2 regions of the Rossellomorea oryzaecorticis genome follow, and region 2 is predicted to be linked to the other one. Evidence: riboswitches for the same ligand, from Rfam matches in the RefSeq annotation. Region 2 holds a riboswitch; the other holds the start of a gene.
The links. A riboswitch is a leader RNA that binds a small molecule or an ion and turns the genes downstream of it on or off. The one in region 2 is predicted to bind cyclic di-GMP.
Positions count from the first base shown of each region.

Region 1: it holds a riboswitch for cyclic di-GMP, as region 2 does, so the genes downstream of both, ACKA06_RS13325 (hypothetical protein) here and ACKA06_RS19680 (EAL domain-containing protein) in region 2, are expected to answer to the same signal.

Region 1 is NZ_JBJOSA010000010.1:125,040-130,820, reverse strand. Features, by position in the region: gene ACKA06_RS13340 (hypothetical protein) at 1-246, opposite strand, end outside; gene ACKA06_RS13335 (helix-turn-helix domain-containing protein) at 445-861, shown strand; gene ACKA06_RS13330 (hypothetical protein) at 953-1,111, opposite strand; cyclic di-GMP riboswitch class I at 1,307-1,383, shown strand; gene ACKA06_RS13325 (hypothetical protein) at 1,653-2,318, shown strand; gene ACKA06_RS13320 (efflux RND transporter periplasmic adaptor subunit) at 2,341-3,576, shown strand; gene ACKA06_RS13315 (alkaline phosphatase) at 3,687-5,297, shown strand; gene ACKA06_RS13310 (SWIM zinc finger family protein) at 5,707-5,781, shown strand, end outside.
Region 2 is NZ_JBJOSA010000027.1:26,226-32,006, forward strand. Features, by position in the region: gene ACKA06_RS19665 (hypothetical protein) at 1-39, opposite strand, end outside; gene ACKA06_RS19670 (DmpA family aminopeptidase) at 487-1,542, shown strand; gene ACKA06_RS19675 (DNA-3-methyladenine glycosylase) at 1,621-2,223, shown strand; cyclic di-GMP riboswitch class II at 2,332-2,413, shown strand; gene ACKA06_RS19680 (EAL domain-containing protein) at 2,496-3,206, shown strand; gene ACKA06_RS19685 (ABC transporter permease subunit) at 3,339-5,318, shown strand; gene ACKA06_RS19690 (helix-hairpin-helix domain-containing protein) at 5,334-5,781, shown strand, end outside.

The sequences.
Region 1 (5,781 bases), on a different contig from region 2:
TCCCGGATGTATATGAGAGATGTAAAGTTCATCTAGATGTTTGCCGTTTTCCTTCTTGTTCGAAAAGAAATGTACCCTCTTTTTTCCGTAATCCCCTGCACGGAAATAGCTCTTCTTTTTCTTGATGACCCGAAAGCTTAGCCTGCTTGCAGCATAGCCATTCAGACACAGATTTCTTTCTCTTCCATCCGTTGCTGCTGTTTTCCGCTTACCGTACACTTTTCTCTCTTCTTCCGGTATTCTCATATTTTCTCCACCCTTCGTTAAGATGCAACAACAAATGACAATATTTTACTATATTATAGCACTACAGTTTTACGTAACGATATACAGACAGATACATAATTTTCATATTGAAAACATAATTACATTTTCGATATGTTGAATAATCCGAAACGAGCAGATAAAAAGATTATCTTGAAGGAAAAGGGATAGTCGGTGAAAATGATGAAGCTTGAGTTACATAAAGAACTAAGACGTTACAGAGAAGAGGTTCTTGGTCTGCAACAGACAGAAGCTGCCGAAAGACTGAATATCAGTCCAGGAGGTCTCTCGAATTATGAGAGCGGAAAAAGGGAAATCTCATTGGACACGCTGTTAAAATTCAAAGAAGTGTACAAGATTCCCACAGAAGAAATGAATCGTATTCTTTACGGGGAAGAGCGTGAAGGTTATTCAACAGATCCGATGATACTGAGGGAATCATTCGAAGATGAAGAAACGGCTGCCATCTTAAAAATGCTTGATGAACATCCTAAACTAAAAAGAACACTGGCATCGATCACCTATCAGACGGAGAAACGACAAGAAAAGTTCATAAACATCTCCGCCTCCCTGTACACCTTTGCAAAAGACTGGTAAACGTCAATTAGAGAGGGACGGGCCTTTAGCAAGCTAAAGGCCCGTCCCTCTCTGCTTTACAGTGAAAAAGCACTCTTTAACCGGGGAGGGTTTAGAGTGCTTTTTCGTTTTGTAATGTATATTCACTTTGCAGTTCTTGTTTTAGCCAATTTAACATTTTATTCGCATCCATATTCCCCTGCTGCCCTTTGTCGAATGCTTTTTGCATGACAGAGAGAACATGCTGCTCCTTGCTGACTTTCTTATTCAAAAAGACAACCTCCTACGAATTCAAACATGTTTCTACTACTTTAATACACTCTATGTCGAAATTTCAAACCTCAATTAATTGATATTTTACCAGAATTATACACCCGAGCTCAAATATAATTTTGAGAATATTTTTTTGATTTGTTACCTTTTACCTATTAAAAGAACCTATGAGCATCCGATATGATGATGGTATGGATTGAAACGGCAAAATCATTGAAAAATGGTGACGCAAAGCTACAGGGGCTTTTTTAATGCCAGCCAGCTACCAAACCAAAGGGGGAGTATTTCAGTATGTCTTTTTTAACACCTGAGGAAATGATGCAAAAAAAGAAAGCTCGTAAAATGTGGATGTACATAAGCTTATTTGTTTTTACCATCGTACTGGTTGCAGGAACAACATACCTTAGTTACCACATGTAAAAGCGTCTTGATGACGCTTTTTTATTTTCATAAACTTTCATTCTACATTTTATGGAAAAGTTCGAGGAATTTCGATAGAATAAAAGATGCATTCAAAATTTGTTGGAGGACCCATATTTATGCAAAATAAAGTAAAACTTCTTAAAGGACTAAAACAACCGTCTTATTTTTTTTACCAACTTAAAGAGATGGAAATATTAAGAGGATACCGTCAAAATATATCCATTCTTTTTCTCTTATCTGTTATTATTTTTGGCCTTATATCCTCTTTCGGAATAGGGATGGACCCTCTTTCAAAAGAGATTTCCGCACTTTCTCCGACCGCTTTTGAATTAGAAAAATCCATGTTTCTTCTCGGACGTATTATTTTGGGTTTGTTATATGCAGCCATCATCTTATTTGTCCCGGCCCTTGTTTTTTGGACAATTTCAGAGGAAGGGGAATACCGAAAGCTTGTCATCGTACAGGGACTGGTACTTCTCATTCTGTTACTTGAAAGATTGACCTATATCCCTTTATCTTTATTCCTCTCACTTGATTGGTTCTCGTCTCCCTTCTCTCTAGGAGTCATTGCCCAATACATAACGGAGAATCCATGGGTCATTTATTTCTTGGGGAGCTTCTCGTTATTTAAAATCTGGATATTCTTCATTCAATACAAAGGGCTTAAGAAGCTAACTGCACAAAAGAACTGGCTGATCTGGTTAGTCATCTTACTGACCAATCTTTTTTTCTGGGCAATTACAGCATTTTTAGCCTATATCGATTTTTCTACTTTAATTTAACGTCTAAAGGCTGGGATCATTTATGAATAAGCGCAAAGTATTATACACTGGTCTAGCTTTGTCTCTCCTGTTTGTCGGTACAAATGCTTACCTGATCGAAAAGGCAAAGAGCAAAGTTGACCGGGAAGTCCGGATCGAACAATGGGAAGCACTTGATAAAGCCGATCTACAGGAAGAGCTTCCTAAATCAGGTGTTGTCACTTCAGCTGAGGAAACTTATCTATATTTTAACGATGAATTCGGTTCTTTTAAAAAGTTCCTCGTCAAAGAAGGCGATGAAGTGAAAGCGGGCACGCCGCTGTACGAATATGAAGTGACCGACTTCACAGGCCAAAAAGATGTACTGGAATCTGAGGTCGATCAGCTCGAAGATGAAATCGACAGTATCGATGACAATATATCCGACCTGGAACGCCTCGAGAACTCACTCCCTTCTTCATTTGATGAAGAAAAAGAGATGCCGCTCGAAGCAAGTGCTCTTGAAACAGAATATGATATAAAGAAGGAAATTGCCTCTCGGGAACTCGAGATAGATCGCCTGGAAAACCAAATCGACAGCCTTGAGCGTCAGATTTCCGATCTGGAATCATATGAAACCACGCTGACCGTCGAAAGCAGCGGGGAAGGTACAGTCAAAGAACTCTCCCACTCCGTCCAGAACCCGCTGATCACGATTGCCTCTGATGCTGTGGTCGTGACGGCAGACCTGACGGAAAAGGAAATCATGGACGTGGAAGAAAACATGGACGCGAAGGTTCAGTCAGAGGTTGAAAAGAAAACCCTGAAGGGGCTCATATCGGATGTATCCACTCTCCCTAAACGGGATCCGCACATCGAAACGGACAGCATGTATCCAATTGAGATTACGCTGCAGGATAATGAAAATAAACTCCTGCCTGGACATCATGTATTTGTATCGGTGATTACCGATGAAGTGAAGAATGCATTGGTGGTGCCTGTAACGGCAGTAGAAAAGTCAGGGAAGAAAAAACATATCTGGGTGCTGACTGAAAAAGGTACCGTGAAAAAGAAAACCGTCGAAACAGGACTGGAAGTGAACGGCAAGGTTCAGATCAAGTCAGGTGTAAAAGCCGGGGAATATTATATCGTGAACCCGGATGAAATTCCTGCACTGCGAAACGGTGCGGCGTTCATTACTGCCCTTGATTGGGACAAGATCAAGCTGAGGGACTTGAAGAAGATGAAACGTCCGACAGTAATCGAAAACCTTCTTCTTGGGATATTGGAGAGAAAATAGTGTTTTGTGAGGACCCGCTCTAAAATTGAGCGGGTCTTTTTTATACATAGTCTCTTTGGGAGTGATGATACTAAGAGTATCCGAAACTTTCCAAAGGAGACGATTTTCTTATGAAACGAATCAAACCTGTACTCATCATCCTTATCCTTCTTTCCCTACTTGCATTCTCTTTCCCTTCTCGTTGCAGTTTTGCGGTGAATTCCACGAAGAAAAATGTCATCTTTATGATTATGGACGGTACGAATTCTGATATAGTCACGCTTTCACGATGGTATAAGGGTGCTGGACTTAACCTCGATAAAATACTGGTAGGCGGCGTGCGCACGTATTCAGGGGAGTCTGCGATCACGGACTCTGCAGCTGCAGGAACGGCGATGGCGACCGGGGTGAAAACGAAGGCAGATCATATCGGGATGAGCCAAGCCGGCGAGCCGGAGTTGACCGTTTTGGAGGCCGCCAAGCAGTCCGGTTATTCAACAGGGATTGTATCCACTTCCCCTATCCAGCACGCCACCCCCGCCGCCTTCACTTCCCACGTGGTTGATCGGAATGAATTCGGTGATATCGGAGAGCAGCAGGTGTACCAGAACCTCGACGTCATCCTCGGGGGCGGGGCTGCCTGGCTGAAGCCCAAGTCTAAAAACAAGGTTAAAAATGATGACGGAATGCTAAAGACGAAGCAAATATCCCGTGAAGATGGTGAAAATCTTCTTTCTATAATTAAGTCATCAGAATCGCTTTACTCCTTTACCGCATCGAGGGACGGGCTTTCAAAAAGCCGCGCTGATGGGAAGCTTTGGGGAGCGTTCGCTGAAGAGGATCTGGCGTATGATTTTGACCGTAAAGCATTGAAGCCGGATGAACCGACGCTTGCCGAAATGACGGAGGCTGCGATTGAACGATTATCCTCCAGCACGAAAGGATTTTTTTTGATGGTGGAAGGCAGCAAGGTGGATTGGGCCGCACACAAGAATGATCCGGTCGGGATGATCAGCGAGGTGCTGAGCTTTGACAAGGCGGTCGGTGAAGCATTGGAATTTGCCGAACGTGACGGAAACACGTTGGTGGTGGCTGTCACCGATCATGGGAATAGCGGGTTGACGCTTGGAAATGTGGATACAGATAAAAACTATAAGAGTCAGCCCCAGGACCACTTTGTCGGACCGTTGAAGAAAGCTGAATATACCGTTAAGGGTGCCACTTCTTTGCTGAAGGATGACCGTTCGAATTTGAAGGAAGTGTTGGGAAAGTACGGGCTGGACGGTTTGAACAAGAAAGAATATTGTGTGATGAAAGAAGCCAAGGATGTTAGTGACCTTGAGGACGAAATGGTCAAGCTGATGGCAAAGCGCGCGAATCTGGGGTTCTCTACCCACGGGCATACTGGTGAGGATGTTTTTTTATATGGGTTCGGTCCGGGAAAGCCTTCCGGTCTGGTTGAGAATGTAGAACTGCCAAGGATCTTTGCCCGCTATCTTGGGTTTTCTTTGGAGAGTTTTTCTGATTGGTATATGGATGGGGAGAAGTTTTTTGAGGAGAAGGGTTACAAGGTGCTGATTGATAAGCGGGATCGTGATAATCCGGAAATGGTTGTTTCGGGTGGCGAAGATGAGCTCCGGTTTCCTGAGAATAAGGATTATTATTTGAGGAATGGGGAGCGTGTGGAGCTGCGGAGTGTGAATGTTTATAGCGGGGGGAGGTTTTTTGTTCATTGGGAGTGATTGAGTTTAAATTGGTGTGGCGGTGCCTGGCACAATTAAGGGGGGTTGTGCCTGAAACAATATAGGCAGTCTGTGCCTGGCACGATGTGGGGATATTGTTCCAGGCACAAATCGGGCTGAGTGTGCCTGGAACAAATTAAAAATGTGAGTCAGGCTCAGATGGGCTTTTTTGAGCAGGCTCGTAATTAGTTGCCTGATTGAGCTGGTTCAAACTTAGGTGTGGCTGTACCGGGTACACCTTATTCAACCCATCATATTTAATACATCCCCTTCCACCCTTCGACATTTCCCGAGAAATATCTCCCCCATCCTTCTCTAATCCCCGCAGTTTTCCCTCTTTTATTCCATTCCCACCCCCAGATGCGTTATAATAAAAGAATGCGATTTTATAGATGGGAGAGATTGTTCGATGGCGATTCGGATCGAAGAGTTGAAGGATAAATTAATTCCGATGAGTCGGGCGATACAGGGTGAGTTGAACCCG
Region 2 (5,781 bases):
CATTGTGCATATGCTTAACCATTTAAAATGTTTTTTCAAGTCCTTTTCCTCCAGTTGTTTTTATTGCATTTTCCCGTCCGGTGCGGGTCGAGACAGTTCTTAATATTTGCACCCGGGATGAGGGGTATGCCGTGAAATATGTGGGAAATGGGGGAGGAAAAGACGTTCTGAGATTGTATGGAATTCCCGAAGTGGTGCCTGGCTCAAAATGGGGATTTTGAGCCAGGCACAAAACATATGATTTGAGCCAGGAACCAATTATCAACTGGATCCCGGCGCCGATGTATCTGGTACATTAGATCACTTTGTACCAGGTACGAAGCGTTGGTAGTTATCAGGTACAAGGTATCAAGGTTGTGCCAGGAACAAAATGCCTCGTTTGTGCCTGGCACCACGCATTGGCAGGACATTTGATACTTATAAAAAGGGGATTGCCAACCACCAATCGAATACATAAACAACCATGTTAAATAAGGAGGGTTCATCATGACGGACAGAAAAAGGCTTCGGGACCTCGGTGTGGAAATCGGTTCTTTTCCATGCGGCCCGGATAACAGTATCACGGATATTGGCGGGGTGAAGGTGGGGCATCAAACGCTTCATTATGAGAAAAATGGGAGGGTGGTCCGGACAGGGGTGACGGCTATATTGCCCCATGGAGGGAATCTATTCAGGGAAAAAGTCTTTGCAGCGAGCCATGTGATCAACGGGTTTGGCAAAACCGCGGGCACGATCCAAATCGAAGAGCTGGGCGTGCTGGAGAGTCCGATCATGCTGACGAATACACTTTCAGTCGGTGATGTCATGAAGGGGACCGTAGAGTTTTTGATGGAGCAGTGTCCAGAGATTGGAGACACGACAGGGACGGTGAATGTGTTTGTCGGTGAGTGCAATGATGGATACCTGAATGATATCCGGGGGCTTCATGTGACTGCGGACGATGCATGCCAGGCGATTAGAAATGCCCGTTCAGGATTGGTGGATGAAGGATGTGTCGGGGCGGGGACCGGGATGCTTTGTCTTGGGTATAAGGGAGGCGCCGGGACAAGCTCGAGGCGAGGCACCGTTGGAGCGGATGAATATACTGTAGGAGCATTAGTAGTGGCTAATTTCGGCAGGCGGCGGGACCTTTCCCTCGATACCGGCCTCCCGAAGGAAGAACAGGAGGTCCCCGACGGATCGATTATGATCATCCTCGCGACAGACGCCCCAATGAATGATAGACAGCTCAAGCGGCTGGCCAAGCGGGCTTCATTCGGCCTGTCCAGGACCGGATCGTATGCTGCGCACGGGAGCGGTGATATTGTCCTCGCATTCTCCACTGCCCATAAGGTCCCGCATCAACCGGACGAGTCCAATACAACCACTTATCCGTTCATCAAAGAAGACGGAGAGCTCATTTCTACCCTGTTCGAAATGGCTGTTGAGTGTGTCGAAGAAGCGATTTGGAATGCCCTGGCCAAGGCAGAAACAACCACCGGAAGGAATGGCCGGCTTGTGGAAGCCATTCCGCCGGAGCTGCTTGCCGGTTTAAGGAAATAAGGAAAAGGGAAATGGTATCCTGCCTTTAAAATGACTTTTTCCCAGGGAAAAGAGGAAGGATAAGATGAAGGTTGAAGAATGAAAGGAAGTGAAACGATGAATTACACACCGCTGCCTCTCTCTTTTTACGAGCAGCCCACGCTGGAACTGGCGCAGGGCTTATTAGGATGTGTGCTCGTGAAGGAAACCGAAGAAGGAATCGCTTCGGGTTATATCGTGGAAACAGAAGCGTATCTCGGTCCGGAAGACAGGGCCGCCCACAGCTTCGGCAACCGCCGGACAAAACGGACGGAAATCATGTTTCATGAAGCCGGCCGGGTTTATACATATTTGATGCATACCCATTGCCTTGTGAATGTTGTCGCTGCAGAAATCGGGGTGCCGAATGCCATCCTGATAAGGGCAGTCGAACCGCTGGAGGGACTCGACTTAATGACAGAGAGAAGGAAGGGCCATCCGATGAAAAACTGGACGAGCGGCCCGGGCAAATTGACGAAAGCATTAGGGATCACGATGGAGGACTATGGAAGGTTCTATACTGAACCCCCGCTTATCATATCAGAAGGGTATACCCCGCCTGAGATTGCCGCCGGTAAAAGAATTGGAATCGATAACTCGGGGGAAGCAAAAGATTATCCGTGGCGCTTCTGGGTGAAGGGAAATCCTTATGTCTCCAGATGAACAACCAGATTCTAAATTTTCAAATAAATAATAGAAAAATAATCCCAATGTACTAGTTTTATGGTATATTTTACTTAATAAGACCTTATTCTACATAAAATGATACATTTCGCATTGGGAGCTGTGAACCTGACTGATAGATGGGCGCTTGCATTCAGGGGAGCTAGTGGCGCAACCGACCACATACGAAGGAATTTACGTTCTTTCATGTGGTCTTTTTTTATGCCGTTCAAACGTCCAAAAACTCTTAACAAAGAAAGTACAGGGGATTTATGAATATTTTTACGATTTTTCAAAATGACTATATCTATCATGATTATCAGCCGTTATTCACGATGGGGCATACCCCGTCGCTTTATGGATATGAGGCGCTGATGAGGAATACCCATAAGGAAAATCCTGAAACGCTTTTCCAGACAGCGATGAGGGCGAACATCTTATATAAGCTGGATACCTTGTCGATCACAAAGGCAATCGAGGGTTTTCTCGGTCATCACAATGGAAGCGGGAAGCTATTCGTGAATGTCTATGTGACGACACTTTTACATCCAAGCTTCCACACTTACTTCGATCATCTCATGGAAACATACCCCGGAGCACGCGGCCGGTTGATCCTGGAATTGAATGAATCGACTCCGGACGAACTTTGGCAGAACCCTTTATTGTTGAGAACGCTGAAAAGCCTTAAACGATACGATGTTTTATATGCTATTGATGATTTCGGACAAGGGACGGCCTCGATAAAGAAGTCCATCGAATTTGAACCCGATATCATCAAGCTTGATCGGTATTTTGCCAAAGAGCTTGCCTGGAGTAAAAGGAAACAGAGATTCATCTCTTTCTTTCAACAATTTTACGGAAATGATGCAATCATTATTTTGGAAGGAATTGAAAAGGAAGAAGATATGCTGGCAGCCAAAGAACTTGGCATTACCATTGGGCAGGGATATTTTCTCGGGAAGCCGAGTAAGCTGCTTGCATAATAACAAAAAGGCTTGAATAGGAGTTGTCGGGGAACGGAAACTTCATATGAAATGAAATTGTTTTAATTGAAATGAAATTGAAAAAATTTACAGCTTCCTTTAAACTGAAGAAAAAGGAAAAAGGGGATTATTATGAGGGTTTTGAAGTTTCCGATGAAAATGATATTTTATTATTTTCTTGGTTTGATGGGTATTTTGGCTGTTAGTATAGCTCCTCAAGCATTCAGTGAGCGAGGAGTGTATAACTTCATAGGTTACTTCGAAGAATTCATCAAGTTTATATTTTATTTCATTGAGCCGGAGAATTGGATTTATTATTACAAGAATCAACCTGTTGAGCTGTTGGAATTTCTATGGACGCCATACCTATACTCCTTAAAGATTTTGGGGGGAGCTTTGGCCATAGGTCTCGGGCTTGCACTAATTTTAAATTTGATTACCGTCTTTCTGCCCCGCTGGTTGACTGAACCGATCAAGAAGCTTCTAAATCTGCTTGAAACTGTTCCGGATCTGATGTTTGCTTTTCTTCTCCAATTATTCATTGTTTTTATATTCAAAAAATTCGGTGTTGAGTTAATGCTATTTACCGCTTACGGGGAAGAGACGGTATATCTTGCCCCGATGATTACTCTCGCTGTCATACCGATGATCTCTTTTTTTCGGATTCTTCTTTTAATTACAGAAGAGGAATTTATGAAACCCCATATTGAATTCGCACAAAGCAAAGGGTTATCAAAATGGAAAATATTCCGTTCACATGTAATGAAAAATGTGTCACCGAGCTTTTTTTATCATGGAAAAATCATTATCTGGGGCATGCTCTCAAGTTTGTTCATCATCGAAACAATTTTTAATACGAGAGGAATAACGTACTTCATCACTGATGATTTCAGGCCGATTGTCATTGCAGTCTCCCTATTACTCATTTTCACCCCATTCTTTGTCATATATCAAGGAGTATATCTGTGGGTGAATGATGGAAGCGGGGAAGACCTTACTAAATATAAGAAAGACCGCAATCACTTTCGGGAATGGAGAATATGGGTATGGGCTGCCACCCTCAGAAAGTTATGGTGGCAGCATATGCATAACCCTAAGTTTGCAGCCGGATTCAGCATGATTTTTATCATGATCGCGTATAGTTTCATATTTCCGCTGTTTAAAGAAAAACCTATCAACTTTATTAATTACATGAAAAATGATGAAGGGCGGATTATCTCAGCACCGCCGCATCCTCCATCCAAAGAGATGATTTTAGGATCTGATTTTTTTGGATACAGCATCATGGATCAAATGATTGTGGGGGCTAAATATACACTTTTATTTGCGTTGATCGTTGCGTTTTTAAGGGTCGTAGGAGGGTTCTACCTTGGTGTGGTGTATCACTTTCATTTAAAAGAATACCGGAAAAACTGGCTGGACCGGATGGTGGATTCCATCCATTTCCTTCCTTTGAGTTTGATTGCTTATTTATTGCTGAGACCCGTATTATGGGGTTCTCCTGCTCAGGGATTTCAAAATTCAATATTTGAACGGCTGATTTTTGAAGCTATCCTGCTGACGATACTGGTATTACCCTTAACCACCGTGCTTATCGGGAATGAATTGAAGTTGATAGGAAAGAAAGACTTTGTTCTTTCTGCCAAGCTGCTTGGAGGAAGTAATAAGCATTTGCTGTGGACCCATTTATTCCCCCATTTGGCACCTCGGCTATTCATTATTTTCGGCCATCAATTCATTCAGACGCTGCTCATATTAGTTCACCTAGGTTTATTTCACTTATTCTTGGGAGGAACGATCATCACGCGCGGCGACATGCCTGACCCGCCTAAGACCGGTACCTTTGAGTGGTCAGGGCTGATAAGCTCTGCAAGGTATTCACTGATGACGGGTAAATACTGGGTCGTACTTGCCCCGCTTTTTGCTTTCATGATCGCTATCATCGCGATGCAGCTCATCGTCCAGGGAGTGAAGGAAATTCAGCAGAAGAAGGTCGGCGTACTCGTAAACAACACACCGATCAAGAGCAAAAAGAAGCGTGTGAAAAGGAAAGAGTACCAACCGGTCATGGAGGATTTCAAATTGACGAATCATCAGACTTTTAAAGGGTAAAAGGAGTTGTGAAAAATGAGCGCTAAGAGTCCGAAGCTTCCTTTGACGGATGAAGAAAGAAGTTCCTTGCGCCGGGAAAAAATAAGATTGAAGGAAATCAACACATATTCCCCGGAAGAACTGGGTGAAAGACTGGGGATCCCGCTTGAAAGAGCTCGATATCTGGTCGGGATGTCCAATTTCCAGCAGATTCCTTCCATCGGTCCGAACATGGCCCATAACGTCGTCGAAGATTTGCAGTTTCATACATTTGAAGAGATCAAGGATGAAAAAGGGGAAGACCTCATTATCGCACTCGAGAAAAAATACGGAGTGTGGATGGATCCCTGTGTAGAAGATTCCTTACGTTGTGTTGTCCACCATGCCCGGCATCCTGACAGTGAAAAGAATTGGTGGGACTTCACCGCTGAAAGAAAAGCATACAGGGCTGAACACGGCTATCCCACTGACCGTCCGACAAAGG